3 regions of the Microbispora sp. CA-135349 genome follow, and region 3 is predicted to be linked to each of the others. Evidence: predicted binding sites of a transcription regulator. Region 3 holds the regulator's gene; each other region holds the start of a gene.

Region 1 (9,889 bases), 3.3 Mb from region 3:
CGACCTCCCCGAGGCCGCCGTGGCGATCCAGGTCTCCGGCACGTTCGGCTCGCGCCAGGAGGAGGCCCAGCGACTCGGCCGCGTGCTGCGTCCCAAGGCGGACGGCGGCGGCGCACGCTTCTACTCCGTGGTCAGCCGCGACACCGTCGACCAGGAGTTCGCCGCGCACCGGCAGCGGTTCCTGGCCGAGCAGGGCTACGCCTACCACATCATCGACGCCGACGACGTGGGCGAGGAGGACCCGGCGCGCTGATCCCCCGGGCGGGGAGCCGGGGCGCACGACCGGGCGGGGGGCCCGTGGTGGGCGCACGACCTGGCGGGGGCCCGTGGTGGGCGCACGACCTGGCACAGGACCCGTGGCGGGCGCTGGGCCGGGCGGGGGCCGAACGGCCGGCCGAGCTCAACCTGCCCGCTCCGCTCCACCCACGAGAATCTCCGTGGGTGGGGCGACGGCACGGCGAGCGCGCCACCTGGACCGGGCAGCAGGGCGTGTGTCACTCAGACGCGACCCAGTCGTGTCCTAGGTCCAGGAAATGCCCTTGGGCCTTGTCACCACATCACCCCCTCGTGCCTAACCCTCACATGAAGCAGTCGTGATGGCGGCAATACCCAGCAGACAAGGCGAATCACACAATATGCGCATTTTTCGTCTTAGTTCTGGTTTCTGCCGCCCGTTACCGCGCGCCGCCGATGAACCCCTACGACTCATACAACAGGACGTTCTAGGACAAATCACCCCACTGCCGCATGCCGTTTCCCCGGCAGCCCGATGATGGAGCGCTCCATCATCGTCGCCGGAAGGTTTCCGCGCCGGTCACCGGACTCGGTCATTGCACGGCGAGGCCGCCGACGAACAGCACCCCCACCGCGACCGCCCAGACCACGACGGCGACGCCGTACAGGGACTCGCGCCGAGTGAGCCAGGCCATCCCCGTGAGGCACGCCGCGACCACGGCGACCACGACGGACACCGCGATCACCGAGGCGATCCGGTCCGCGCACCCCGGCGACGGTTCCAGGCTCGTCTCGCAGAAGGCCCGCCTGCCCCAGTCGCCGAATACCGCGAACCCCCACAGCGTGGCGAGCAGCAGGCTCGCCGCCGCCGGGATCGCCGGAGGAACCACGGTGCGCGTCACCCGGGTACAGATACCCGCCCGGGGAAACGGCGACACGCGCGAGAAATACCGTTTCGGCATCGGGGCGTCCATCGCTAAGCTCTTGTGCTTCCCGCTTCCACCAGCCCTGTCCTCGTCATGCCCTGAGGAGTTTTCGCATGCCCGGAAATGTGCTCGAAGCCGAGCGCGCCCATCTCGCGGCCTCCCGCGCCGCACTGCGAGCGATGCGTGAGCACGCGCAGTCGCTGTCGGCGGACGCCGCCGGCGACTGGGTGTCGCAGCAGGTCCTGCAGGGCCTGCTCGACCAGCGGGTGGCCGCCCTGGCCGATCACCCCGACACTCCGCTGTTCTTCGGCCGCCTGGACCGCGCGTTCGACGACGACCTGCCGACCACGGTCTACGTCGGCCGCAGGCACGTCCACGACGAGAGCAGCCGCCCGCTCGTGATCGACTGGCGCGCCCCGATCTCCCGTGCCTTCTATCAGGCCGGTCCCGCCGACCCGATGGGTATCAGGCTGCGCCGCAGATTCGGCTACCAGGGCGGCGACCTCACGGCGTACGAGGACGAACCGCTCGACGGCCGGGCTCTCGGGCAGAGCAGGCTGCTCACCGAGGAGATCGAGCGGCCCCGCACCGGCCCGATGCGGGACATCGTGGCGACCATCCAGCCGGAGCAGGACGAGATCGTCCGGGCCGACCTCGGCGTGACCGTCTGCGTGCAGGGCGCGCCGGGCACCGGCAAGACCGCCGTGGGCCTGCACCGCGCGGCCTACCTGCTGTTCACCCACCGGGAGAAGCTGTCCCGCGCGGGCGTGACGATCGTCGGCCCCAACCGGGCCTTCCTCGCGTACATCTCCTCGGTGCTTCCCGCCCTGGGCGAGGTGAAGGTCGACCAGAAGACGGTGGCCGGCGTCCTCGGCGACCACGCCCATCCCGAGGACCCCGCGGTGGCGGCCGTGAAGGGCGACGCCCGCATGGCCGAGGTGGTGAAGCGGGCGCTGTGGCTGCACGTCACGAAGCCCGTCGAAGGGGTGCTGTTCACCAAGGGCGTCAACCGCTACCGGGTGCCCGACCACGAGGTCCGCGAGATCGTCGCCTCGCTGCGCGGCACGACGAGGTACGGCCCGGGACGCGCCACCCTGGCCCAGCGCCTCGCCCACGCCGTGCTCGTCCAGATGGAACGGCGCGGCGAGTCGCCCGACGACCGGGTGCAGGACGCGGTGGCCCGCTCGAAGCCGGTCAAGGCCGTGCTCGACGCCGTCTGGCCGAAGCTGACCCCCGAGCAGGTGCTGTTCCGGCTGCTGTCGGACGCGGAGTTCCTCGCCAGGGCCGCCCGATCGGACCTCACGCCCGAGGAGCAGCAGCTCATCGTGTGGCGCAAGCCGTACAAGTCGCATCGCTCGGCCAAGTGGACGGCCGCCGACGCGGCGCTGCTGGACGAGCTCGGCGACCTGATCGAGCGGACCCCGTCACAGGGGCATCTCGTGGTGGACGAGGCGCAGGACCTGTCGGCGATGCAGTTGCGCGCGCTCGGACGCCGCTGCCGCACCGGATCGGCGACCGTGCTCGGCGACCTCGCGCAGGGCACCACCCCTTGGTCGGCACGCTCCTGGAAGACCGTGCTCGACCACCTCGGCCAGCCCGGGGGTGAGGTCACCGAGCTCACGCTGGGCTTCCGCGTGCCCCGCGAGATCCTCGACTTCGCCGCGCGGCTGCTGCCCTCCGTCGCGCCCGAGCTCGCCCCGCCGCGCTCGCTGCGCCCCGGCGCCGGCTCCCTGTCCGTGCGCCGCGAGACCGACGTCGCCGCCGCCCTCCCCGAGGCCGTACGGCACGCCCTCGCACAGGAGGGCTCCATCGGGGTCATTGCGGCGGACGCCGAGCTTCCCGCGCTCTCCGCGGCCCTGGAGGCCGCCGCGGTGCCGCACACGGTGCTCGGCCCGGATTCCGTGGGCGACGACCGGGTGCTGCTGGTGCCGGCGACGCTCGCCAAGGGCCTGGAGTACGACCATGTGATCGTCGCCGAGCCGGCCGCGATCGCGGAGGCCGAGGAGCGCGGCCTCGCCCGCCTCTACGTGGTTCTCACCCGGGCCGTGACCTCCCTGGCCATCCTGCACAGCCGCGAGCTGCCCGAGGAGCTGCGATGAATGCACCGGACGTACGAATCCGCAACGGCGTCTCCGAGGACGTCGAGACCGTCCTGCGGTTCTGGCGTGAGGCCGCCGAGAACACCGACAGGCACGACGACGCCGGCAAGGTCGTGGCTCTGATCGAGCGCGATCCCGAGGCGCTGCTGATCGCCGAGATCGACGGCCGCATGGTCGGCACGCTCATCGCCGGATGGGACGGCTGGCGGGCCCACCTCTACCGGCTCGCCGTGGACCCCGCCCACCGGCGCATGGGCATCGGTTCGCGGTTGATCGAAGCCGCGGAGGAGCGGTTCCGGGCATTCGGCGCGTTCCGCGCGGACGCGATGGTCCTGCACGACAACGCCCTGGCGCACCACGCCTGGACGGCGGCGGGATACGCGATGCAGACCGACTGCGCCCGCTGGGTCAGGCGCCTCACCTGAGCCTGGGGCGTAAAACGGGAAAGGGCGGCTCCCCCGAGGGGGAACCGCCCTTCCGATGAGACGAAGCAGGCAGATGGATCAGAAGTCCATGTCGCCGCCGCCGGGCATGGCGGGGGCCTTCTCCTTCTCGGGCTTCTCGGCGATGACGGCCTCGGTGGTCAGGAACAGCGCCGCGATGGACGCCGCGTTCTGCAGCGCCGAGCGGGTGACCTTGGCCGGGTCGATGATGCCGGACTCGAACATGTTGACGTACTCGCCGGTCGCGGCGTTGAGGCCCTCACCAGCCGGGAGGTTGCGGACCTTCTCCACCACGACGCCGCCCTCGAGGCCGGCGTTGACGGCGATCTGCTTCAGCGGCTCCTCGAGGGCCTTGCGGACGATCGCGGCACCGGTGGCCTCGTCGCCGTTGACCTCGAGCTTGTCGAACGCGTTGGCGCCGGCCTGCAGCAGGGCCACGCCACCGCCGGGGACGATGCCCTCCTCGACCGCGGCCTTGGCGTTGCGGACGGCGTCCTCGATGCGGTGCTTGCGCTCCTTGAGCTCGACCTCGGTGGCCGCGCCGGCCTTGATGACGGCCACGCCGCCGGCCAGCTTGGCGAGGCGCTCCTGGAGCTTCTCGCGGTCGTAGTCGGAGTCGGTGCGCTCGATCTCGGCGCGGATCTCGTTGACCCGGCCGGCGATCTGCTCGGCGTCACCGGCGCCGTCGACGATCGTGGTCTCGTCCTTGGTCACGACGACCTTGCGGGCACGGCCGAGCAGGTCGAGGGTGGCGTTCTCGAGCTTGAGACCGACCTCCTCGCTGACAACCTGGCCACCGGTGAGGGTGGCGATGTCGCCCAGCATGGCCTTGCGGCGGTCGCCGAAGCCCGGAGCCTTGACGGCCACGGACTTGAACAGGCCGCGGATCTTGTTGACGACCAGGGTGGCCAGGGCCTCACCCTCGACGTCCTCGGCGATGATGACCAGCGGCTTGCCGGACTGCACGACCTTGTCGAGCAGCGGCAGCAGGTCCTTGTTCGCCGAGACCTTGGAGTTGACGATCAGGATGTAGGGGTCCTCGAAGACCGCCTCCATGCGCTCCGGGTCGGTCACGAAGTAGCCGGACACGTAGCCCTTGTCGAAGCGCATGCCCTCGGTGAGCTCGAGCTCCAGGCCGAAGGTGTTGCTCTCCTCGACGGTGATGACGCCTTCCTTGCCCACCTTGTCCATCGCCTCGGCGATGAGGGCGCCGATCTCGGTGTCGGCGGCGGAGATGGAGGCGGTGGAGGCGATCTGCTCCTTGGTCTCCACGTCCTTGGCGAGCTTCGACAGCTCCTCGCTGACGCGCTCGACCGCGGCCTCGATGCCCTTCTTCAGCGCCATCGGGTTGGCGCCGGCGGCCACGTTGCGCAGACCCTCGCGTACCAGCGCCTGGGCGAGCACGGTAGCCGTCGTGGTGCCGTCACCGGCGACGTCGTCGGTCTTCTTGGCGACTTCCTTGACGAGCTCGGCGCCGATCTTCTCCCACGGGTCCTCGAGCTCGATCTCCTTGGCGATCGAGACACCGTCGTTGGTGATCGTGGGGGCGCCCCACTTCTTCTCCAGCACGACGTTGCGGCCCTTGGGGCCGAGGGTCACCTTCACGGCGTCGGCGAGCTGGTTCATACCGCGCTCGAGACCGCGCCGGGCGTCCTCGTCAAACGCGATCATCTTGGCAGCCATTAGGCTAGACCTCCCAGTAGCAGGGTGTCTTCAACGGACCGAGCCGACGCCCGCGACGGCTTGGACCCGCTATCCCTGCGCGGGCCCCATCGCCCCGATCCCGGTTGTTGTCACTCTCGACCTCAGAGTGCCAAACAAGTATTTAGCACTCTCCCCCTGAGAGTGCAAGCGGAAGCCACTCTGACCAGCTTGGACGGTATGTCCAGAACGGCCCAGCAGGGCGTGCCGAGCGAGCCGTCGGGGCGCGCCGGCGTCTGGACTGAGGAACGCGCGCAGCGAGGAACGAGCGAGCACGTGACGAGGGCTGCGCCCCTGGCGCGCCTCCGGCACGACCCCGCCGGAAGTGAGCGACCCGACGAGCGAAGCGGGGAACACCGAGCGAGCCGTCGGGGCGCGCCGCCGGTCTGGACCGAGGAGCTGCGCGGGAGCGAAGCGACCAAGCAGCGACGAGGGCCGCGCCCCTGGCGCGCCTCCGGCACGACCCCGCCGGAAGTGAGCCCCCGGCGAGCGAAGCGGGGAACACCGAGCGAGCCGTCGGGGCGCGCCGCCGGTCTGGACTGAGGAGCTGCGCGGGAGCGAAGCGACCAAGCAGCGACGAGGGCCGCGCCCCTGGCGCGCCTCCGGCACGACCCCGCCGGAAGTGAGCCCCCGGCGAGCGAAGCGGGGAACACCGAGCGAGCCGTCGGGGCGCGCCGCCGGTCTGGACTGAGGAGCTGCGCGGGAGCGAAGCGACCAAGCAGCGACGAGGGCCGCGCCCCTGGCGCGCCTCCGGCACGACCCCCGCCGGAAGTGAGCGCCCCGACGAGCGAAGCGGGAAACACAGCGGAAGGCCCGGCTCGCGGGGGCCGCGAGCCGGGCCTTTCGATGGTCGTTGACGGGATCAGACGGCCCGAACGGCCTCCGCCTGTGGGCCCTTCTGACCCTGCGTGATGTCGAACTCAACCCGCTGACCCTGCTCGAGGGCCTTGTAGCCGTCCATCATGATTGCCGAGTAATGGACGAACACATCCTTCCCACCGTCTACCGCGATGAAGCCATAGCCCTTGTCCGCGTTAAACCATTTGACGGTGCCCTGCGCCACTTCCGACTCCTCTTGCTGGGCTGGGGACCACACCCAAGAAGCCCCCGGTTTCGTCGATCGTCCTCGACCATACCCGCGTCAAGGCGTAGGACAACAGAGTCAATCCGCAAACTACTACTTGGCGTTCGCTCAAAGCGGCACCGAAGAATATTCACTTTACCGGTGAATAGTTGAGAGCTGCACCTTTTGTCATAGCACCGTATGACTTCTTCACGGTAGAAGTGCACTTCAGGTGCTCAGCCCCGGTGCGGCGGCTCAGCCTCCGGCGACGGCGGGGATGACCGAAATCTGCACCCCGTCCGGAGTGGCGGTGTCGAGGCCGTCAACAAATCGGACGTCCTCTTCCCCGACGTAGACGTTGACAAAACGCCGAATCTTGCCCGTCTCGTCCAGGATGCGCCCGCCGATGCCGGGGTAGTCCGCGTCCAGCTTCTGCAGGACCTCGCGGAGCGTTCCCCCCTCTCCGCTCACCTCCGCGGCTCCGTTGGTGTACGTCCGGAGAATCGTCGGAATCCGTACGGAAACGCTCATTGTTCGCTCGCTTTCGTTGCTGCCGATGGGCCTTGTGAAACGCTTTCAGTTGGCGAATGCCGCACGGAACGCGTCGAGAGAGGGGCGGATGACGGCCGTGGGACGGGCGTGCTCGGCCACCGCGTCGAGCGTCTTGAGCCCGTCGCCGGTGTTCAGCACCACGGTCTCGGCGTCGGGGTCGAGGCGGCCCTCGCGCACGAGCTTGCGCAGCACGCCGACCGTGACGCCGCCCGCCGTCTCGGCGAAGACACCCTCGGTCCTGGCCAGCAGGCGGATCGCCTCCACCACCTCCTGGTCGTTCACGTCCTCCACCGCGCCACCGGTCCGCCGGGCGATGTCGAGCACGTACGGCCCGTCCGCCGGGTTGCCGATCGCCAGGGACTTGGCGATGGTGTCGGGCCGCACCGGCTGCACCACGTCCTGCCCGGCCTTGAAGGCCCGGGAGACCGGCGAGCAGCCCTCGGCCTGGGCGCCGAAGATGCGGTAGGGCCGCTCCTCGACCAGCCCCAGCTTGATCAGCTCACGGAAGCCCTTGTCGATCTTGGTGAGCTGTGAGCCCGAGGCCACCGGGATGACGATCTGGTCGGGCAGCCGCCAGCCGAGCTGTTCGGCGATCTCGTACGCCAGCGTCTTGGAGCCCTCGGCGTAGTAAGGCCGGAGGTTGACGTTGACGAAGCCCCACTTCTCGCCCAGCTCGTCACCGATGAGCTCGGAGCAGAAGCGGTTCACCTCGTCGTAGGTGCCTTCGAGGGCGACCAGGCGGCCGCCGTACACCGCGGCCATGGTGACCTTGGCCGGCTCCAGGTCGGCGGGGATGAACACGCAGGAGTCCAGCCCGGCCCGGGCGGCCGCCGCGCCCACCGCGCCGGCGAGGTTGCCGGTGGAGGAGCACGACAGGGTGTGGAAGCCGAAGTTGCGCGCGGCCTCCAGCGCGATCGAGACGACCCGGTCCTTGAAGGAGTGCGTGGGGTTGCCGGAGTCGTCCTTGACGTGCAGCGACCGCAGCCCGAGCTCGGCCGCCAGCCTGTCGGCCTTCACGAGCTTGGTCCAGCCGGGCTGGAGGTTGGGCTTGACCGCCACGTCGGCGGGGACGGGGAGCAGGGAGCGGTACCGCCAGATGTTCGCCGGGCCGGACTCGATGTCCTCCCGGCGGATCTCGCCGAACTCGTACGCCACCTCAAGTGGACCGAAACACTCCGTACAGGCGAAGATCGGGCCGAGGTCATAGAGAGCGCCACACTCGCGGCACGAAAGACCGGTGGCGGGGCCGAACTCGACGGGGTTAGCGGCAGTGTTAGCGGCAGTGCTGGTGTGCGCCATGAAGCGAGGCCTTTCCCTCATCTTCGCTCGCGACCACCCTGGCCGCGAGCCGGAATTGGCACCTGTCCCGGCCGGGCCTCGTGGGCACGAGTACGACACCGGGGAGGTTGCCGGGGCTTCGCAGGGCCGGTCCCTCCACCCCTCTGGATGAGCATGTTCAGTTGTGGGACCTTCGCGAGAAGGTCCGTGAAGTGCCGCACCGTGCGGGCGAATCGCGCCGATCGCGGCACTAGCACTGTACCCCGGCGTCCCCTGTGTCCGTTCCGTCGTCTCAAATCATGAGACGATTTGTATCAGCCGTACGCCTCGCCAAGAGCGGTCTGCACGTACTTGCGTGCCTGGTGGATACGGGACTTGACCGTCCCGAGGGGGATCTTCAGCTGGTCGGCGACCTCCGCGTAGTCGAGCTGGCAGATGTCGCGCAGCACGAGCGCCTGAGCGAGGTCGGGCCGCTCGGCCTCAAGCGCCTCCATCGCGTCGAGCAGGTCGAGCCGCGACCCGGCGATGACGCTCACCCGCCGGGGATCGGGCCGCTGCTCGGGCAGCTCCTCCGCCTGCTCCGACGAGCGCCGCTTGAGCGTGCGGTAGGTGGTCCTCGCGCAGTTCACGGTCACGATGTGCAGCCAGGTACTGAACTTGGCCCGCCCCTCGAACCTCGCGATGTTGCGCGCCACGGCGAGCAGCGTGTCCTGCGCGGCCTCCTCGGCGTCCTGCCGATACGGTAGAAGCCGCTCACAGTGCCGCAACACGTCGGGCTCGATGCGCCGCAGCAGTTCACCGAGCGCGCGATGGTCCCCCTGGGCAGCCGATCGGGCCAGGTCCTCGGTCGTGTCGTCCAGTGCCATGCCGTATTCAGCCCTCCCGCGATCGGTTGACATCCTATTGACGGAGGTCGGCTTTTATTAATCTTCCGGCATGCGCGCCCGCTCTGATCGAGGGAACCCCAAGATGAGCAGCACCGTTCTGATCGCGTCCAACCGGGGCCCGGTGTCCTTCACGCTGTCGGACGACGGCGGCCTGACCATGCGCAGGGGCGGGGGCGGGCTCGTCTCCGGCCTGTCCGAGGTGGTCAGGGACACCGACGTCCTGTGGGTCTGCGCGGCGCTGTCGGACGGCGACCGGGGCGCGGTGCGCCAGGCGCCCGGCGGGCGGCTCGACCGGGCCTTCGAGACGGGGCCGATCCGCATGCTGGACATTCCGCCCGCGGTCTTCCACCGGGCCTACAACGCCGTGGCCAACTCGACCCTCTGGTTCGTCAACCACCTGCTTTACAACACGCCCTTCGCCCCCGAGTTCGGCACGCGCTTCCGCCGGGAGTGGGAGTCGTACCGCACGTACAACGGCGCCTTCGCGCTGGCCCTGGCCGAGGAGGCGGCGCACCGCGCGCGCGTCATGGTGCAGGACTACCACCTGACGCTGACCCCGGCGATGCTCCGTGTGGAGCGGCCCGACCTGCGCATCGCCCACTTCTCGCACACGCCCTGGGCCCCGCCCGAGTACTTCGCGCTGCTGCCCGGGGACGTCATGGCGGAAGTGTTGACCGGCATCCTCGGCGCCGATCACGCCGGGTTC
Region 2 (9,889 bases), 1.3 Mb from region 3:
GGCAAGTACGCCGACCTCGTGGTGCTGGACGACGACCTGAGCGTCGACGGCGTGATGAAGCGCGGCGCCTGGGTCCGCCACCCCTGACTCCGGGAAAGCCGAAGGCCGGGCCCGGCGGCCCGGCCTTCCTGGCGGCGGATCAGCGCTGCGGCGGGGCGACGACCACCTCGACGCGCTGGAACTCCTTGAGGTCGGAGTAGCCGGCGGTGGCCATCGTGCGGCGCAGCGCGCCGAGCAGGTTCATCGAGCCGTCGGCCAGCGACGACGGGCCGTGCAGGATCTCCCGCAGCGTGCCGATCGTGCCGAACTCGACCCGCTTGCCACGCGGCAGCTCGGGGTGGTGGGCCTCCGACCCCCAGTGGAATCCGCGCCCGGGGGCTTCGCTGGCCCGCGCGAGCGGCGAGCCCACCATGACGGCGTCGGCACCGCAGGCGATCGCCTTGGCGATGTCGCCGGAGCCGCCCATGCCGCCGTCGGCGATGACGTGGACGTAACGGCCGCCCGACTCGTCCATGTAGTCGCGGCGGGCCGCGGCCACGTCGGAGATCGCGGTGGCCATCGGCACGACCACGCCCAGCACGTTGCGGGTGGTGTGCGAGGCGCCGCCGCCGAAGCCGACCAGCACGCCGGCCGCTCCGGTCCGCATGAGGTGCAGCGCCGCCGTGTACGTCGCGCAGCCGCCCACGATCACCGGGACGTCGAGCTCGTAGATGAACTGCTTGAGGTTGAGCGGCTCGGCCCGGCCCGACACGTGCTCGGCGGAGACCGTCGTGCCGCGGATCACGAAGATGTCCACGCCCGCGTCGATCACGGCCTTGTGGTGCTGCACGGTGCGCTGCGGCGACAGCCGTACGGCGGTCGTGACGCCGGCGGCGCGGATCTCCTCGATGCGCCGGCCGATCAGCTCGTCCTTGATGGGCGCGGTGTAGATCTCCTGCAGCCGCCGGGTGGCGGCCTCCCGGTCGAGGGTGGCGACCTCCTCGAGCAGCGGCGCCGGGTCCTCATACCGGGTCCACAGCCCTTCGAGATCGAGCACGCCGAGGCCGCCCAGCCGCCCGATCTCGATGGCCGTCTGCGGCGACACGACGCTGTCCATCGGGCTCGCCACGAGCGGAGAGTCGAAGCGGTAGGCGTCGATCTGCCAGGAGATCGACACCTCCTCCGGGTCGCGGGTGCGCCGGGAGGGCACGATGCCGATCTCGTCCAGCGCGTAGGCACGCCGCCCGCTCTTGCCGCGCCCGATCTCCACCTGTGTCATATCGCCTGTTCTTTCCGTTTCTTCCGGTACGGCTAGCGGCCGTGGTAGTTCGGAGCCTCGACCGTCATCTGGATGTCATGCGGGTGGCTCTCCTTGAGCCCGGCCGCGGTGATCGGCATGAGCTGCGCCTTCTCGTGCAGCTCCTCGACCGTCCGGGAGCCGGTGTACCACATGCCCTGCCGCAGGCCGCCGACCAGCTGGTGGGCCACCGCCGCGACCGGGCCGCGGTAGGGCACCTGGCCCTCGATGCCCTCGGGGATGTACTTGTCCTCCCCGGACACCTCGGCCTGCGCGTACCTGTCCTTGCTGAACGACGCACCGCCGCGCTCGCGGTTGCGCACCGCGCCCAGCGAGCCCATGCCCCGGTACGACTTGAACTGCTTGCCGTTGATGAAGATCAGCTCACCGGGCGACTCCTCGCAGCCGGCCAGCAGCGAACCGAGCATGACCGTGTCGGCCCCGGCGGCCAGCGCCTTGGCGATGTCGCCCGAGTACTGCAGGCCGCCGTCGCCGATGACCGGGACGCCAGCCGGGCCGCACGCCAGCGCGGCCTCGTAGATGGCGGTGAGCTGCGGGGCGCCCACGCCCGCGACGACCCGGGTGGTGCAGATCGAGCCGGGCCCGACACCCACCTTGACCGCGTCGGCGCCCGCGTCGACCAGCGCCTGCGCGCCCGCGCGGGTGGCGACGTTGCCGCCGATGACGTCCACCCGGCCGTTCGCCTTGATCTTGGCGATCATGTCGCACACGCCCCGCGAGTGCCCGTGCGCGGTGTCGACGATGATGACGTCCGCGCCCGCCTCGATCAGCGTCATGGCGCGCTCCTCGGCGTCGCCCGCGACGCCCACCGCCGCGCCGACCATCAGACGGCCGTCGGCGTCCTTGGTCGCGATCGGGTACTGCTCGCTCTTGGTGAAGTCCTTGACCGTGATGAGGCCCTGCAGGCGACCGGCCTCGTCCACGAGCGGAAGCTTCTCGACCTTGTTCTGCCGCAGCAGCCGGAACGCCTCGTCGCGGTCGACGCCCACCGGCGCCGTCACCAGCGGCATCGGGGTCATGACGTCGCGTACGGCCCTGCTCTGGTCGCTCTCGAACCGCATGTCGCGGTTGGTGACGATGCCCACGAGCACGCCGTCCGCGTCGGTGACCGGGACACCGGAGATCCGGTAGGTCGCGCACAGCCGCTCGACGTCGGCGAGGGTGTCCTCGGGAGAGCAGGTCACCGGGTTGGTCACCATCCCCGCCTCCGACCGTTTGACCAGGTCGACCTGCTGCGCCTGCTCTTCTATGGAGAGGTTGCGGTGCAGTATGCCGATGCCGCCCTGCCGGGCCATGGCGACCGCCATGCGCGCCTCGGTGACCGTGTCCATCGCGGCCGACACCAGCGGAATACGCAGCGTGATGCTTCGCGACAGCCGGGTCGTCGTGTCGGCGTCACCCGGCTGCAGGTCCGAATACGCGGGGACGAGAAGCACGTCGTCGAACGTGAGCCCCGCCTCGGTGAACTTGGCCATCTGCTGCACCCCTCCTGCGCTGTGGGTCCTTACGCGTGGGTCCTCGCGCGTGGGTCCCTCGCCAGACCCGAGGTCAGTCTAGTGCTCGCCACAAACCGCAATCGGCAGACCTGTCAAGAGGGACGGCACAAAAAGTGGGGGGACCGGCTTCCGGTCCCCCCACTTACCCGCGTCGCGCCTGCCACGCCCGTCGAGCCCCCCTCCGCGCCCGGCAGACGCGGCGTTTCCCGGCTAACGCTGGGTCAAGGATGCGTCACGGTGGGTTCCCGCGCAATGGCGTAACGTGCAACTGCACAAAGATGCATTTCCTGCTCTTTCGAAACTTCGACCGAAACAAATGCGAACCTTCACGTCCATACAACAGCCGGCACGTTCGGCCGTGCCAAATGTGCGAACGGGACGGACAGCGCGGAAAAGCCGAGCTATTCTCGCGACGCGGAGCGAGGCGGAGATGAGACGGAAGTCGGCGGGCCGGACGACGGGAAACGTTTTCCCCAATGAAATGAGCCACCCGGCGAAGCAATGCGACCGGCGATCAAGGCGACCAGAGCGACCGGGGCGACCGATACGAACAGGGCGACCGGGGCGACCGATACGAACAGGGCGCAGTGAGATCGGCGCTGTGCGACCAGTGCGACCACCGACGGAGCGAGCATGAGTACGACGCGCAACGCCGCCCCTCAAGCCGACCCGTTCGAAAGCCTCGGCCTGTCCCCCGGCCAGGCGGCCCTCTACACGGCCGTGCTGCGACTGCATCGCGCCACGCTGACCGAGCTGGCCGAGGCGGTCGACCGGCCCGCCGAGGACGTGCTCGACGCCCTGAACGGGCTCGTACGGCTCGGCGCGGTGAACCGGCGGCGGGAGGAGTTCCTCGCCCGGCATCCGGCCGCGGCGATCGGGCGGCTGGTGGCCGAGAGGCTGGACCGCATGGCGCGGGAGACCCGCCAGATCGACGAGGTGCTCGCCGCCGCCGGACGCCTGTCCCATCACTACGACGCCGGCCGCGACTGGCGCAGCGGGCGGTTCTCCGTGGAGCCGGTGAGCGGCGCCGACGAGCTCTGCGAGAGCGTGATCGGCCTCGCGCTGCAGGCGCCCCCCGCCGAGTTGGTCATGGCCGTGCCGGACCCCCGGACGATGGCCCGGCTCGCGGACGGGTACGGCGGCCAGTGGATCCGGGCCGCCGCCGACGGCATCCTGCGCGTGCGGATGGTCGTCACGCTCGACGCCGTGTCCACCCCCGCCGTACGGGAGGTGTGCGCGCGGTTCTCCGGGGCGGGCGCGGGGCTGCGCACCCTCGACGCGCTGCCGAGCTGGTTCTTCGCGCTCGGCGACGGCACCGCCGGGCTGCCCGCCGAGTGGGGCGTGCCACTGCCCGAGCACTCCTACAACTGCTACCTGGTTCACGCGCCGGTGGCGGTGGGAGCGCTGCGCACGCTGTTCGAGGAGCTGTGGGCCCGGGCCGCGCCGATCTCCCCGCACAACACCGTGCTGCAGGTGCTGCGCCTGGCCGGGCGCGGCCTGTCCGACGACGCCATCGCCCGTCACCTCGGGGTGTCCGTACGCACGGTGCGGGCCAGGTTCGCCGAGGCGATGTCGGAGCTGAGGGCCCAGTCCCGTTTCCATGCCGGGGTGGAGGCCGCCCGCCGCGGCTGGCTGTGACACCCGTGGCGCGGATCACCCGGGCGAGCGGATGAGGCGCACTTTCGCTCGGCGGAGGGGGCCGTGGTCATAAGGTGGGATGCGTGCTGGAAGACGTCCCCCGCGACCCGTTCGCGGATGACCCCGACGACCCCGCGGCGGAGCTTGGAGAGCCCGACGACGTGGAGCCGCTGACGCTCGCCGAACGCGACGAGGCGCTGACCGATCTCGCCGACGTGGAGGTCTTCCGGTCCCTGCTCGAACCCCAGGGCGTGCTCGGGCTGGTCCTCGACTGCCCGGAGTGCGGCGAACAGCACTACTTCGACTGGGACCTGCTGCGCGGCAACCTGCGCCAGATGATCGACAACGGCCGGCCGCAGGTCCATGAGCCCGCCTACCAGCCCGACCCGGCCGACTACGTCAGCTGGGAGTACGCCCGGGGCTACGTGGACGGCGTGATCGACACGGAAGAGAGCCGCTGACTGTCCACGTCGGCCACGAGCGCACCGAGCAACCGGACGGCGGCGTCCGTGCCGCCGACCGGCTCACGGCGGGCGAGCGCGTCGAGGACGGCGTCCGTCCGCATTACGTCGCCCTCCACATCGGCATCGCCGTACGACCGCAGGTGGCGGGCCGTACGACGACGTTTCGTGGTCACGCAATCGACTCCAACTCGGCCAACTGCCGGAGCCTGGCGAGCGCGCGATGCTGCGCGACCCGGACAGCCCCCGGTGACATGCCGAGTACATTACCCGTCTCCTCGGCGGACAGACCCGAGATCACCCGCAGAATGAGGAGCTCGCGCTGCGTGTCGGGGAGCCGGGAGAGCAGGTCCCGGGCGTGCTGCGCCTCGATGTAGCGGACCACCGTCTCCTCCGGTCCCGGGCCCTCGTCAGGCCCGTCCGGCAGGTCCTGCGTCGGCACCGCCGAGCGGACCGAACTGCGCAGGGCGTCGGCCACCTTGTGCGAGGCGATGCCGAAGACGAACGAGGCGAACGGGCGGCCCATGTCGCGGTAGCGCGGCAGCGCCGACAGCACCGCGATGCACACCTCCTGGGCCACGTCGTCGGCGATGTGGTATTGACCGGACACCCTGCCCAGTCGGGCCCTGCAGTACCGGACCACCATCGGGCGCAGATGTCCCAGCAGTGATTCGATCGCGGTGCGGTCTCCCTGTACGGCAAGGCTGGTCAGTTCCCTGAGGTCGGACTCATCCGATCTCGTCGCAAGCCTTACCCCAGTTGCGGCGTCGGCGACGCATCCCTCGGTCACGTTAGGCATGATGCCCGCCGCGATCGTTCATGTCGTCATGGTTGACGGCTACGGATTGGTCACATTGATGCGCTGATAACGCTCCGTAATCATCAGATCACTCGCTCGTTGGAACATTCCAACCAGAATGCCCAAAAACGAGAGATATACGCCTGATGGCTTGACAGGGAAAAAGAAGTATGCCAATCAGATGCCCTTTGCCCGCGGCCCCGCTTCGCGTGCCGGCGTCCTCTCCCGGAAAGCGGAGCGCCCCGCGGTCCACCCTTGCGGGCGGGCGCGGGGCGCGGGGTACTGCGGGACGAGCGGCCGGCGGCCGCCACCCGGTCTCGATCAGTGGCCGTGACCGTGTCCGTGACCGTGACCGCCGCCGGCGGCCGGAGCCTCCTCCTCGGGCTTGTCCACGACGAGGGCCTCGGTGGTGAGCAGCATGCCGGCGATGGACGCGGCGTTCTGCACGGCCGAGCGGGTCACCTTGACGGGGTCGATGACGCCCTGGCCCACCAGGTCGCCGTACTCACCGGTGGCGGCGTTGAGGCCCTCACCGGCGTTCATCGCGGCGATCTTGGTGGTGACGACGTAGCCCTCCATGCCCGCGTTCTCGGCGATCCAGCGGGCGGGCTCGATCAGCGCCTTGCGGACGATCGAGACGCCGGTGGCCTCGTCGCCGGTCAGGCCCAGGTCGTCGAGCTCCTTGGACACGTGCACGAGCGCGGAGCCACCGCCGGAGACGATGCCCTCCTCGATCGCGGCGCGGGTCGCGGAGATCGCGTCCTCGAGGCGGTGCTTCTTCTCCTTCAGCTCCACCTCGGTCGCGGCGCCGACGCGCAGCACGCACACACCGCCGGACAGCTTCGCGAGACGCTCCTGGAGCTTCTCACGGTCCCAGTCGGAGTCGGACTGCTCGATGGCCACCTTGATCTCGCGGACGCGGTCCTCGATCGCCTGGGCGTCGCCGGCGCCGTCCACGATGGTGGTGGTGTCCTTGTTGACCACGATGCGGCGGGCCGTGCCGAGCACCTCGAGGCCGACGTGCTCCAGCTTGAGGCCGATCTCCTCGCTGACGACCTGGCCGCCGGTGAGGATGGCGATGTCCTGCAGCATCGCCTTACGGCGGTCACCGAAGCCGGGCGCCTTGACGGCGACGGAGGTGAACGTGCCGCGGATCTTGTTGGTCACCAGGACGGCCAGGGCCTCGCCCTCGACGTCCTCCGCGATGACCAGCAGCTGGCGCTTGCTCTGGGCGACCTTCTCCAGCAGCGGCAGGAAGTCCGCGATGGAGGCGATCTTGCCCTGGGTGATGAGGATGTAGGGGTCCTCGAGGACCGCCTCCATGCGCTCGGAGTCGGTCACCATGTAGTGCGACAGGTAGCCCTTGTCGAACTGGAGGCCCTCGGTGAACTCCAGCTCCAGGCCCATCGCGTTGGACTCCTCGACGGTGATGACACCGTCCTTGCCCACCTTGTCGAACGCCTCGGCGATCAGGCCGCCGATCTTCGCGTCCTGCGCGGAGATCGTCGCGACGTTGGCGATCTCCTTCTTGTCCTCGACGTGGCGGGCGCTGCCGAGCAGCCGCTCGCTGACGGCCTGGGCCGCCTTGTCGATGCCGCGCTTGAGTCCCAGCGGCTGCGCGCCGGCCGCGACGTTGCGCAGGCCCTCGCGGACCATGGCCTGGGCCAGGACGGTCGCGGTGGTGGTGCCGTCACCCGCGATGTCGTTGGTCTTGGTCGCCACTTCCTTGGCGAGCTGGGCGCCCAGGTTCTCGTACGGCTTGTCCAGCTCGACCTCGCGAGCGATGGTGACACCGTCGTTCGTGATCGTCGGGGCACCGAACTTCTTGTCGATGACGACGTTGCGGCCACGCGGGCCGAGGGTCACCTTGACAGCGTCGGCGAGAGCGTTGACACCACGCTCGAGAGCGCGCCGCGCGTCCTCTTCGAACTCCAGGATCTTCGGCATTCAGGTCTCCTTGTGAGCGCGCGGAGCCCCGGGCGCGTGTCCCGGGGCTCCACTGGCCGACGCGGCCTACTTCTCGATGATGGCGAGCACGTCGCGGGCCGAGAGCACCAGGTACTCCTCGCCGCCGTACTTGACCTCGGTGCCGCCGTACTTGCTGTAGAGGACGACGTCGCCCTCCTTGACGTCGAGCGGAATGCGCTTCTCGCCGTCCTCGTCCCAGTTGCCCGGACCCACAGCGAGGACGCGGCCCTCCTGCGGCTTCTCCTTGGCGGTGTCCGGGATGACCAGGCCGGAGGCGGTGGTCTGCTCGGCCTCAAGCGGCTGGACCACGATGCGGTCGCCAAGCGGCTTAACGGGAACCTTGGTGGCGGTCGTCACGATCGGACCTCCCCTTCAGATTGCGATGAATGAGCTGAAGAGGCGACCAGCGGCCTGCCGTCGCGGGTGTCAGACCTGTCTCGTCGCTATTGGCACTCTCGATGGGAGAGTGCCAACACGAAACAGTATGCAAGTGGCGCGTGACAGTCAACACGAACCGGCATCGCAGGTCAGACGCGGGAGGCGTACGACCCGGAGCGGACGTCGTCGACGATGCCGGGGCGGCTCGGCTCCCAGCCGAGCACCTTCCTGGCGAGGTCGCCGCTCACCACCTGACTCAGGGCCAGACCCTCGGCGAACGGACGGCCGAGCACCTCGCCCGCCTCGTCGATCGGCCAGGGCACGGCCCTGCCCGTGCGGCCCGCCGCCGCGGCCGCGTCCGCGACGCTCACCGCCTCCTCGGCGACGGCGTGGAAGAGGCTCCCCGGACCGGCCTTCTCGATCGCGAGCACGAGCAGGTCCGCCAGGTCGTCGACGTGCACGGTCGCCCAGGTCGGCACCGGGCCGCCCGCGTGGACGTACCGGCCGTCCTCCCCCTCGGGGGAGGCGAGCAGCGTGGGGATTCCCGCGCCCCGGCCGTACACGATTCCGGGCCTGACGACGACGCCGCCGGCGTCCAGCACGAGCCTCTCAAGGCGCGGCCGGTAGCGGGAGGCGAGGATGGGGTCCAGCGGGGCGTCCTCGTCCGCCGCCTCGGTGGTGGTGCCGAGCACCCAGACGCCACTGGTGTAGACGAGCCGCGCTCCGCCGCCGGCCAGCGCATCGATCGCCGCGACGTCCACCGCCTCGTCCCCGACGGGGTTGGCGGCGTGCACGACGACGTCGATGTCCGGCGTCACCGCCGCGCGGAGCGTCCCGGGTTCGTGGATGTCGCCGTGGCGCACCTCTCCGGGTACCGCGGTCTCGCGGGCCTTCGGACGAACGAGCGCGACGACCTCGTGGCCGCGTTCGGTGAGGCGCTCCGCCAGCACCGAGCCGATGTACCCCGTCGCGCCGAGCACCAGCACCTTCATTTTTTCCACCTCGAACACTTCGACGTTTTACTGTTCGACGTAGACGGTAACGTATGCCGGGCCAAAACTTCAACGTCGAAGTGTCGGTTACGATGGCGGGTGGAGGAGGAGCGGCGGAGGACCCAGGCCGCACGCGCTATGAACGACACCCTCGCGAACGACACCGCCGGCGGGGACGCCGCCGGCCCGGACATCACCGGTACGAACCCCACCGGCACGGGCACCACGGGCACGGGCACCGCCGGCGACGACGCCGTCGACCAGATACTCGGCCAGTGGGCCCGGGCGCGTCCGGACGTGGACTGCTCGGCGATGGGGGTGGCGGGGCGGATCTCCCGTGCGTCCCGGCTGCTGGAAAAGGGCATCAAGAAGTATTTCTCCGGACACGACCTGGAACCGTGGGAGTTCGACGTGCTCGCGACTCTCTTCCGGTCCAATCCCGATCACCGGCTCTGTATGAGCGAACTCGCCACGGCCGCGATGGTCAGCTCGGCGGCGCTCACCAACCGGGTGGACCGCCTCGTCGCCAAGAGGCTGGTGCACCGGGAGGTCTCGCCCTCCAACCGCCGCATGGTCCTGATCACCCTCACCGACGAGGGGCGGGCGGTGGTCGACGCGCTGCTGGAGGGTCATGTGGCCAACGAGGAGCGGCTGCTGTCCGGCCTCACCGACGACGACCGGGCACAGTTGTCCGGACTGCTCTGCAAGCTGCTCACCTCGCTCGGCGACGTCCGCTCCCGCTGACCGGCGGACACGGCCCGCGTGACACCCTCGCGCGGCCTTCCCGCTCCCGTCGCGCTCCCCGGCCCACAGCCGGAGCACTACGGACGAATCCGATAGCGTCGCGGGCGTGGACCTGG
Region 3 (9,889 bases):
ACTATCGGTCACTGGTGCGTCTCGCCGTGCTGCTGGTCCGTGACGTGGCCAGCGCGGAAGAAGTCGTTCAGGACGCGTTCGTCGCCCTCCATGGCGCCTGGCGCAGGCTGAGAGACACCGACAAGGCACTGGCCTATCTTCGCCAATCGGTCGTGAATCGATCGCGTTCCGTGCTGCGGCACCGCGCGGTCGTCGAGAAGTACGCGCCGAAGGGGCTGCCGGACGCGCCGAGCGCGGAGAACGGCGCGATCGGCGAACTGGAACGCTCGGCCGTCATCGAGGCGCTCCGCGGCTTACCGACCCGCCAGCGCGAGGCGCTGGTGCTGCGTTATTACGGCGACCTGTCGGAGGCCGAGATCGCGCACGCGATGGGTATCAGCAAGGGCGCGGTGAAGAGTCACACGGCCCGCGGCATGGCCGCACTACGGATGGCACTGGAGCAGTTCTCATGACCTTCCCTCCCGACGACGAGTACGGCGAGTTGCTCCGCCGTACCCTGCGCGCGGAGGCGGACTCGGTCGTGCCGTCTCCCGATGGACTCGAGATCATTCGCAGGCGGATCGACCATCGCGGCCTGCGTGGCCTGCGTGGCCTGCTGTGGTGGCGCATAGGAGCGGCCGCCGCCGGGGCCGTGCTCACGGCGGGCGCGGTCGTCGCCCTCGTTCCCGACCTGCGTGAGCAGGTGGGGCAGCAGACCGGCATCCTCGACGTCCGCAACGAGCACAAGGACGAGCCGACGACCTCGTCCGTGAGCCGGCCCCCCAATGTGGCGCCGTCCCTGCCCGAGGTGGTCGTGCCCATCGCTCCGAGCCCGTCGCGCGCGCGGCCGGCCCCGTCCCCGACGCACAAGGCGGGCGTGACCACCCGGCCGTCGCCGTCGCCGTCCGATCCCTGCGTCGCGCCGGCCTCCGAACCCGGGGTGATCGAGCCTGACACGCCCCTCCCGCCGACGTGCTCGCCGACCTCGGTGACGCAGCCGCCCACGGTGACGCCCACGGCCTCGACGCGCCCTCCGACGACCCGGCCCACCACGGCCCGGCCCACCACGGCGGCGCCTACGGCGACCACCCAGGCCCCGACGCCCACGGAGACGTTCACACCCAACTCGGCGACCGAGTCGCCCGCCTCCTGACGGGCGCTCGGCCGGTCACCAGCGGCCGCAGCGGGACAGCAGGACGGCGGCCGCGGCCACGCCCGCCGTCGACGTGCGCAGCACCGTCGGCCCCAGCAGGGCCGGCACGGCTCCCGCGGCCCGGAACGCGGCGATCTCCTCCTCGGTGACGCCGCCCTCCGGGCCCACGATCATCACGATGTCGCCCGGCTCCTGCGGCAGGGCCAGGCGGCTCAGCGGCTCGGCGGCCTCCTCGTGCAGCACGACCGCGAGCGCCGCGGCGGAGACGAGCGAGCCGACCGCCGCCGTCGTCGCCTGCTCGGTCACCTCGGGCAGATGGAAACGCCGGGCCTGCTTGGCCGCCTCGCGGGCGGTGCCGCGCCAGCGGGCGAGGGCCTTGGCGGCCCGGTCGCCCTTCCACTGCGTGACGCAGCGGGCGGCGGCCCAGGGAACGATCACGTCCACCCCGGCCTCGGTCATCATCTCGACCGCGAGTTCGCCCCGGTCGCCCTTGGGCAGGCCCTGCACGACCACCAGCCTCGGCCGGGGCGGCGGAACCTCGAACCGGCGCAGCACCTCGACGGTCAGCGAGTCCTTGCCGGCCGCCGAGACGGTGCATTCGGCCACCCGCCCGGCGCCGTCGGTCACGTCGATCCGCTCCCCGGGCCGCAGGCGGCGCACGGCCGCGGCGTGCCGCCCCTCCGGCCCGTCGAGGACGAACGTGTCCGCCGGCCGCCCGGCCGCGTCCGACAGGAACACGGGAACAGTCATCCGATCAGCTCAGCGGCCGTTGAAGGCGTCTCGCAGGCGGGAGAAGAAGCCCTGCTGGCCCGGGGAGAACTTGCCGGGCGGCCGCTCCTCCCCGCGCAGTTTCGCCAGCTCGCGCAGCAGTTCCTCCTGCTGGGGGTCGAGCTTGGCCGGTGTCTCGACGTTCACGTGGATCAGCAGGTCGCCCCTGCCGGTCTCGTTCAGCCGCTGGACGCCCTTGCCGTACATGGGGATGACCTGACCGGCCTGGGTGCCGGGCCGCACGTCGATCTGCTCGTCGCCGTCGAGGGTCTCGACCGTCAGCGACGTGCCGAGCGCGGCGGCGGTCATCGGAATGTGGACGGTGCAGTGCAGGTCGTCGCCGCGCCGCTCGAAAATCTTGTGCGGCCGCTCGACGATCTCCAGGAACAGGTCTCCGGGGGGGCCGCCGCCGGGGCCGACCTCGCCCTCTCCGGCGAGCTGGATGTGCGTGCCGTCCTCGACCCCGGCCGGGATCCTCACCTTGATCGTGCGCCGGGTTCTGACCCGCCCCTCGCCCGAGCACTCCATGCAGGGGTGCCGGATGACGCTGCCGTACCCGCCGCACTGGGGGCAGGGACGGGAGGTCATGACCTGTCCGAGGAACGAACGGGTCACCTGCGAGACCTCACCGCGCCCGTGGCACATGTCGCAGGTGTCGGGGTGGGTGCCGGACGCCGCCCCCGAGCCCTGGCAGACGTCGCAGAGCACGGCCGTGTCGACCGTGATCTCGCGGGTCGTGCCGAAGGCCGACTCCGACAGGTCGAGTTCGACCCGGATGGTGGCGTTGCGGCCCCGGCGGGCACGCGAGCGGGGCCCGCGCGTCGCGCCCGCCGAGCCGAAGAAGGCGTCCATGATGTCGCTGAACGGGAAGCCCGCGCCGAAGCCGGCGGCCCCGGCCCCGGCCCCCGCGCCGCCACCGAACGGGTCGGCACCCATGTCGTACATGCGGCGCTTGCCCGCGTCGGACAGCACCTCGTACGCCTGGTTGATCTCCTTGAACCGCTCTTGTGTCTCCGGGTCGGGATTGACGTCCGGGTGCAGCTCACGGGCAAGACGGCGATACGCCTTCTTGATTTCTTCCTGGCTGGCGTCGCGCCGTACGCCAAGGGTCGCGTAGTAGTCGTTGGACACTTATGACCCCGCCAGGATCTGGCCGACGTACCGCGCCACCGCGCGTACCGCACCCATCGTCACCGGATAGTCCATTCGTGTCGGGCCCAGCACTCCGAGCCGGGCCAATTCTTGGTCGCCCGAACCGTACCCGGCGGCCACGATGGAGGTGCCACGCAGCCCGCTGTAGGGGTTCTCGGATCCGATTCGGACGGTGATGTCGGACAGCCCGCCGGTCTCGCCCAGCAGGCGGATGAGGACGACCTGCTCTTCCAGCGCCTCCAGCACGCCGCGCAGGCCGACGCTGAAGTCGGCCGCCGCCAGATTGGCCGTTCCGGCGAAGGCGATCTTCTCCTCGTGCCGCTCCACGAGCGTCTCGAGCAGCACGGAAAGGATCGTGGCCGCCGCCGGCCTGTCCTCGGGCGGCAGCCGCTCGGGGATGTCGGCCACGGTATCCGGCACCTGCGACAGCCCGCACCCGTCCAGGCACGCGTTGAGCACGGCGCGCAGGTTGGCGATGCGGTCGTCGCCGACGGCCTCGGGCAGGTCGACCACCCGCTGCTCGATGCGCCCCGTGTTCGTGATCAGCACCAGCATGACCCGGCGCTCCGCGAGCGGGACGATCTCCACATGGCGTACCGACGACCTGGTGAGCGAGGGGTACTGGACCACCGCGACCTGACGGGTCAGCTGCGCGAGCAGCCGCACCGTGCGCATGACGATCTCGTCGAGGTCCACCGCCCCGGCGAGGAAGGTCTCGATGGCCCTGCGCTCCGCGCTCGACAACGGCTTGATCTGCGACAGCCGGTCGACGAACAGGCGGTATCCCTTGTCGGTCGGCACCCTGCCGGCACTGGTGTGCGGCTGCGTGATGTATCCCTGCTCCTCCAGCGCCGCCATGTCGTTGCGGATCGTCGCCGGGGAGACGCCGAGATTGTGCCTGTCCGCCAGGGCCTTGGACCCCACCGGCTCGTTGGTGGACACGTAGTCCTCGACGATGGCGCGCAGAACGGCGAGCTTGCGGTCGTCGAGCAATGTGTCACCTCCCTGTGCCTGGAAACACCGACTCTGGCACTCTGTGTTCCCGAGTGCCAAGTGTACGGCTACCACCCCACGTGGTGCGATAACGCAGTGGGTACCAAGACAGCGCAGGGCACCGGGACAGCGCAGGGCACCGGGACAAGCGGGCTGCAAATCGACGGCAAGTGGCATGGTCGATTCTTCACTTCATGTACGAGAATCAGAACCCCACTCCGGCCGACGTCACCATGCGGGTCCCCCGCCCCGCGCCCGCCGCGCCGCCCGGCGCGACCCTGCGGATGCCGCACCCCGTTCCCCCGCCGTACGGCGGCTCCCGGCCCATCCGGCCCCGCCTGCTGTGGGTCTTTCTCTCCTGGGCGCTCTTCCTCGTCCTGCTGGTGGCGGGGGTGGGGGGTTTCGCCGGCGGCCTGTTCTCCACGATCGGCGACATCGCGCCCACCACGACCTTCTCCGGCGGGGAGTCGGTGAGCGTCGCGCTCGACCCCGCGGACAAGCCCGCCATCTACGCGGCGGTCGACCAGCCCACCGACGTCAGCTGCCGGCTCGGCGACGGCACCGACCCGCGGCTACGGCTGACCCGGCCGGCCGCCTCCCAGACGGTCGCGCTGAACGGCACCACCTGGGAGCTGCTGTTCGAGGCCGACGTCCCGCAGGCGGGCACCTACCAGGTCGCCTGCGACGGCGACGGGGTGAGGTTCGGCGTCGGCAAGCAGCTCACCGGCGACATCGGCAAACTGGTGGGCGGTGCGCTCGCGCTGCTGGCGCTGCCCGTCGTCGGCTTCCTGGCCGCGGTGATCGTGACGATCGTCGTGCTGGTGCGCCGTTCCGGAGCCCGCCGCCGCATGGCGTGATTTGCTAGCGTTCCCCGCATGTACGGGCGGGACGTACTTTCCGGAGACTGGCGGCGGCCACGGCGGGGGCGGATCCCCGAGATTCCGGCCGAGCCCGACCTCGTGGTCGAGGACGCCGAGGGCCGCTTCTGCGGCGCCGTGGTGGCCTGCGACAAGGAGGCCGTGACGCTGGAGGACCGGTTCGGCCGGCGGCGGGTGTTCCCGCTGACCCCCGCCGGGTTCCTCCTCGACGGCGAACCGGTCACGCTGGTGCGCCCCCAGGCCGGCCCGAAGGGGCCGCTGCGGAGCGCCTCGGGATCGATCGCGGTCGAGGGCCTGCGTGCGCAGGTCGCCAGGGAGAGCCGCATCTACGTCGAGGGCGTGCACGACGCCTCGCTGGTCGAGAAGATCTGGGGGCACGACCTGCGGGTGGAGGGGGTCGTCGTCGAGTTCCTGGAGGGCGTCGACGACCTCCCCGCGATCGTCGAGGAGTTCGCCCCCGGGCCGGGCAGGCGGCTCGGCGTGCTCGTGGACCACCTGGTGCCCGGTTCCAAGGAGAGCCGCATCGCCGCCCGGGTCTCCGGTGACGAGGTGCTCGTGGTCGGGCATCCGTTCGTGGACATCTGGCAGGCCGTGAAGCCCCGGGTGCTCGACATCCCGGCCTGGCCGGACGTGCCGCGCGGCGTGCCCTGGAAGGAAGGCGTGATCGCGGCGCTCGGCTGGCGGATGGACCCCCAGGAGGCGTGGCGGCACATCCTCGGCCGGGTGACGACCTACGCCGACCTGGAGCCCGAGCTGCTCGGCCGGGTGGAGGAGCTCATCGACTTCGTGACGGCTTCGTGAAGGCCCCCGTCCTGCCGTTCTGACCTCGCACGACGGGCCGGACGCCGTCCGGCCTCGAATCGACCCGAGCATGAGAGACGATCATGAGCGAGCGGAGCGAGATCCCCGGTCAGCCGTACGTCTCCCGGCCCGGCCCGAGGCAGGGCAGCGACGACGCGAGGGTGGCGTCGCGGGCACACCTGTTCGGGCTGGCCAACCTGGTCTCGTGGCCGCTGGGCATGGTCGGGATACTGCTGGTCTACTACACCCGCGGGCGCCGGTCCCCCTACGTGCGCCACCAGGCGGCGCAGGCGCTGAACTTCTGGCTCACCCTGTCCATGGTGATCATCTGCTTGATCGTGAACTGGCTGACGCTGTTCGTCGGCTCCCTGCTCGGCATCTTCGTGGTGTTCCTGATCGTCTGGGTGTACGGCCTCGTGATGGGCGCCGTCGGGGCGATCGCCGCCCGGAGCGGGAGGAGTTTCCGGTATCCCCTCACCGCGGCCGTCTTCTGACCGTCCTACGGGGTCAGGTCGCGGACGACGGCGTCGGCGAGCAGCCTGCCGCGCAGCGTGAGCACGGCCAGGCCCGCCTTGAAGGCCTCCACTTCGAGCAGCCCGTCAGCCAGCGCCCGCGCGCAGGCCGTACGCGCCTGGGGGGCGAGGCCGGCGAGCGGGAATCCCGAGGCGAGGCGCAGCTCCAGCATGATCCGTTCGACGGCCCTGTCCTCCGCCGCCAGCACCTCCCTGGCGTGCGCGGGCGATGTCCCGGCCGCCAGGCGGGCGGCGTACGCCGCGGGGTGCTTGACGTTCCACCAGCGGGTGCCGCCGACATGGCTGTGCGCCCCCGGTCCGGCCCCCCACCAGTCACCGCCGGTCCAGTAGAGCAGGTTGTGGCGGCAGCGCGCCTCGTCGCCCGCCGCCCAGTTGGAGATCTCGTACCAGCTCAGGCCGGCGGCGGTCAGCAGCTCCTCGGCGATCAGGTAGCGGTCGGCCGCCACGTCGTCGTCCGGCATCGGCAGCTCGCCACGCCTGATCCGGGCGGCGAGCCGGGTGCCGTCCTCGACGATCAGGGAGTACGCCGAGACGTGGTCGGGCCCGGCCGCCAGCGCGGCCTCCAGGCTGGCCCGCCAGTCGTCGTCGCTCTCCCCCGGCGTGCCGTAGATGAGGTCGAGGTTGACGTGCTCGAACCCGGCCGCGCGAGCCTCGCGTACGGCCTCGGCGGGCCGGCCGGGGGTGTGCCGCCGGTCGAGGACGGCGAGGACGTGCTCGCCCGCGCTCTGCATGCCGAAGCTCACCCGGGTGAACCCGCCCGCCCGCAGTTCCTTGAGATAGGCCGGGTCGACGGACTCGGGATTGGCCTCGGTCGTCACCTCGGCGTCCGGCCGCAGGCCGAACTCCTCGCCGATGGCGTCGAGGATCCGTACGAGGTCGGCGGCGGGCAGCAGGGTCGGCGTGCCGCCGCCGAAGAAGACGGTCTCCACGGGCGGCGCGGCGTCTCCCAGCACGCGCCGGGCCAGCCGTATTTCCTCGACCGCGGTCGCGGCGTAGTCACGCTGCGCGGCGCCGGGGCCGAGCTCCGCGGACGTGTAGGTGTTGAAGTCGCAGTAGCCGCAGCGCGTCGCGCAGAACGGCACGTGGACGTAGAAGCCGAACGGACGGGAACCGAGCCCGTCGAGGGCTCCGGACGGCAGCTCGCCGCTCGCGGGGACGGGATCTCCGTCGGGAAGCACTGAAGGCACGCTCTCCAGTCTGCCGTCACTCGCGCCCTGCCATCGACGCCCTGATCATCGGGTCTACGGTCGCGGCGATTCAGGCGGATTCGTCACGAGCAAGCCCGCCACCAGGACGCACGGCCCCTGGGGATCCTTCCACCGGCGATGTACCCGCTTTCGCGCGGCCGAGTGGAGCAGAGTGACGCTATCCACCTTTGTCACACTCGCCCCATATCGCGCGATATGTCGTGCCGGATTATTCTAATGCGCGCCCACGTGGCCGCCGCACAACGCCATGACAAATCATCGCCCCCTTGAGGCCAGTCGCCGTGCACGCCGCGGAGTGGAACACTCGGTGATTCCCCCAGCGCCCGGGGGAAGTGTTCCGATCTCTCCCGCGGAAACTCAAGGCTGCGAGTCGCTTTTATTCGCCGATCGCGAGGGGATCAACCCGGCCGAATGCGTCGATCTTCAATTCATGGGCAAGGGCGTCGCGAACACGCTGCTCGAACCCTCGGCCCGCGAGCGTTTCCGGTCTCGGACACGGCCGGAGCCGCAGTGCATGCACGGATCGCCACAAGCGGCTTCAGACGCAGGTTTATCGGGGGTAACCATGTGCGACAGCGACCGGGCGAACGACGAGGCGAGCGAGCTCACGCGACGCCGGTTCATCCAGTTCTCCAGCCTGGCGGGCACCGGCGTGCTCGCGAGCATAGGCATACTTTCCGATGCCGAGCACGCGCTGGCCGCGCCTTCATTGCAACTCGCCAAAGGGCCTGATCCCAAGGAGTGCGGCAAGACCACCGATTCGGACTCCCTCTGGCGGCTCAGCCAGAAGTGTCACAGCAAAAACACCTGCCGGCAGAACCATGCCGACTACGTGGTGATGGGCGGCACCAAGAGCAAGAAGAAGTACATCAACTATATTCTCGTTCCCACTCAGCGGATCAGCGGGATCGAGTGTTCCTGGATCTGCGGCAGCAGTGCACCGAATTATTGGAGTGCCGCAGACTACTATGCCACCCAGCCTCCCACCGTGGTGCCCACGCCGGTGGGATTGGGCATCAACTCGAAGCAGGCCAGAGGTTTCAACCAGCTGCACATCCATATGGCAAGGGCGCGGTGGGAGTCCTGGCACGACCTCGCCGCCCAGGACAACCTGGCCGCCAGAACCGTGGCGAAATGGGCGGACTCGCGCGTGTCGGTCCGAGGCTTCAGCGAGAAGCTCGGGATCATCCCGCACACCTACCGAGTGCTCATCTGGCCGGGATTCCACCACGACAATCTCTTCGCCATGCTCAGGACCATGCTGAAGCACGCTCTCGGGCATGGGGGAACCACCGCCAAGGCCCAGGCGCTCATGCAGTACCAAACGCTGATCGTGATACCTCGGCCCGCCGGAGGCTATTACATCGTCAACAGCGACAAGAGTGTGCGGGACCCGAACAACCCTCATCTGGTCGGAACCGACACCTGCGACCCGTTGCTTCTCATGCATCCTTGAGCCGTCACCGCTCGCCCGGCGATCCAGCCCTGCCGCCATCGGATGCGCGGCCGGTCCACGGCGGAGACAGAAGTCCGCAGAGCGTCAGGAGCTGCGCTCGTCGGGCCTCGGCGGCCAGTCACGGAGGGGCGGATACACGCCCTCCGGGCCGCCTGCGCGACCCACCGGACCGCCAAGCGGCCGGGCGCACCCGTGGGCAGCGAAAGCGGCCCTTTGATCATTGCGGCACCATTGGCTCATGGCCAACCTGGTTGTGGAGATCCACGTTCCGCTGCATGACAGTGAGTCTCTTCCGGAGACCGCCTACGCCTTCCCTTGGATCGACGAAATCGACGAGTTTCTGTTCGGGATAGAGGAGCAAGGGCAGGCGGAGGTCTTCGACGACAGCGAGGAGTTCGGCGATGTGTACGTCTTCTTCATCACCGGTGCGGATGAAGACACGCTCTTGAGCGTCGCTTCGCGTGCAGCGGCCCTGGACGGGGTGCCCCACGGCGCGTTCGCCATGGTCACTGATGATGAGGCCGGCGAGTTCGGCTCAGGGCGCCGGGTGAACCTCCCTCTGCTCTGATGCGCCCGGTGCGCGGGGCTTCCCGCCGAAGGTCCCTGACGCGCCACGTGCCCCCACATCGGGGCTGGGGGGCCGGGATCCCCGAGATGACACGTAATCCGATCAAGGCCAAGGCGGGCTCCGGCGACCTGGAGGGAACCGGGCCGACGGGCAGCCAGGGTGGTCACGGCGTGCGGCCGAGGTAGGCGAGCAGTCGCCGGTGCGCGGGCGCCTCGGCGGGCGCGGCGACCTCGGGGCCGAAGACACCGGGCAGCCGGTAGTCGTCGATGCCGCCCATGCCGTGCATCACCGCCAGCAGTTCCTCGCAGAGCCGCTCGTCCACCCGGTCCTCCTGGCCGGTGGCGACGGCGAGGTCGACGCCGTGGACGAGGATCTCGGTGAAGTGGATCATCGCGGCCAT

What was found. Region 3 encodes HrcA, which represses chaperone genes, less so after heat shock. Its sites were predicted from a motif close to TTGGCACTCTCNNNNNGAGAGTGCCAA; they were not measured.
Region 1: groL (chaperonin GroEL) is a predicted target of HrcA. The motif match lies at 5,528-5,554, and genes of this name have one in related genera.
Region 2: groES (co-chaperone GroES) is a predicted target of HrcA. The motif match lies at 8,106-8,132, and genes of this name have one in related genera.

Annotation. Positions count from the first base shown of each region.
Region 1 is NZ_CP192001.1:7,984,257-7,994,145, forward strand. It holds gene ACQPZZ_RS36740 (DNA repair helicase XPB) at 1-253, shown strand, start outside; gene ACQPZZ_RS36745 (hypothetical protein) at 828-1,136, opposite strand; gene ACQPZZ_RS36750 (HelD family protein) at 1,274-3,259, shown strand; gene ACQPZZ_RS36755 (GNAT family N-acetyltransferase) at 3,256-3,684, shown strand; gene groL (chaperonin GroEL) at 3,763-5,385, opposite strand; gene ACQPZZ_RS36765 (cold-shock protein) at 6,266-6,466, opposite strand; gene ACQPZZ_RS36770 (MoaD/ThiS family protein) at 6,722-6,997, opposite strand; gene thrC (threonine synthase) at 7,043-8,317, opposite strand; SAM riboswitch class I at 8,332-8,471, opposite strand; gene ACQPZZ_RS36780 (RNA polymerase sigma factor) at 8,611-9,162, opposite strand; gene ACQPZZ_RS36785 (alpha,alpha-trehalose-phosphate synthase (UDP-forming)) at 9,266-9,889, shown strand, end outside.
Region 2 is NZ_CP192001.1:1,253,601-1,263,489, reverse strand. It holds gene nagA (N-acetylglucosamine-6-phosphate deacetylase) at 1-87, shown strand, start outside; gene ACQPZZ_RS06380 (GuaB3 family IMP dehydrogenase-related protein) at 140-1,258, opposite strand; gene guaB (IMP dehydrogenase) at 1,291-2,772, opposite strand; gene ACQPZZ_RS06370 (helix-turn-helix transcriptional regulator) at 3,427-4,431, shown strand; gene ACQPZZ_RS06365 (DUF5319 family protein) at 4,515-4,892, shown strand; gene ACQPZZ_RS06360 (anti-sigma-D factor RsdA) at 4,853-5,068, opposite strand; gene ACQPZZ_RS06355 (sigma-70 family RNA polymerase sigma factor) at 5,065-5,691, opposite strand; gene groL (chaperonin GroEL) at 6,013-7,638, opposite strand; gene groES (co-chaperone GroES) at 7,705-8,016, opposite strand; gene ACQPZZ_RS06340 (NAD-dependent epimerase/dehydratase family protein) at 8,187-9,029, opposite strand; gene ACQPZZ_RS06335 (MarR family winged helix-turn-helix transcriptional regulator) at 9,168-9,773, shown strand; gene ACQPZZ_RS06330 (class I SAM-dependent methyltransferase) at 9,880-9,889, shown strand, end outside.
Region 3 is NZ_CP192001.1:2,598,344-2,608,232, reverse strand. It holds gene ACQPZZ_RS12325 (SigE family RNA polymerase sigma factor) at 1-452, shown strand, start outside; gene ACQPZZ_RS12320 (hypothetical protein) at 449-1,132, shown strand; gene ACQPZZ_RS12315 (16S rRNA (uracil(1498)-N(3))-methyltransferase) at 1,148-1,882, opposite strand; gene dnaJ (molecular chaperone DnaJ) at 1,892-3,031, opposite strand; gene hrcA (heat-inducible transcriptional repressor HrcA) at 3,032-4,045, opposite strand; gene ACQPZZ_RS12300 (hypothetical protein) at 4,240-4,902, shown strand; gene ACQPZZ_RS12295 (DUF3097 domain-containing protein) at 4,921-5,724, shown strand; gene ACQPZZ_RS12290 (DUF4870 domain-containing protein) at 5,808-6,218, shown strand; gene hemW (radical SAM family heme chaperone HemW) at 6,224-7,444, opposite strand; gene ACQPZZ_RS12280 (CDP-diacylglycerol diphosphatase) at 7,773-8,921, shown strand; gene ACQPZZ_RS12275 (hypothetical protein) at 9,160-9,489, shown strand; gene ACQPZZ_RS12270 (TIGR03086 family metal-binding protein) at 9,653-9,889, opposite strand, start outside.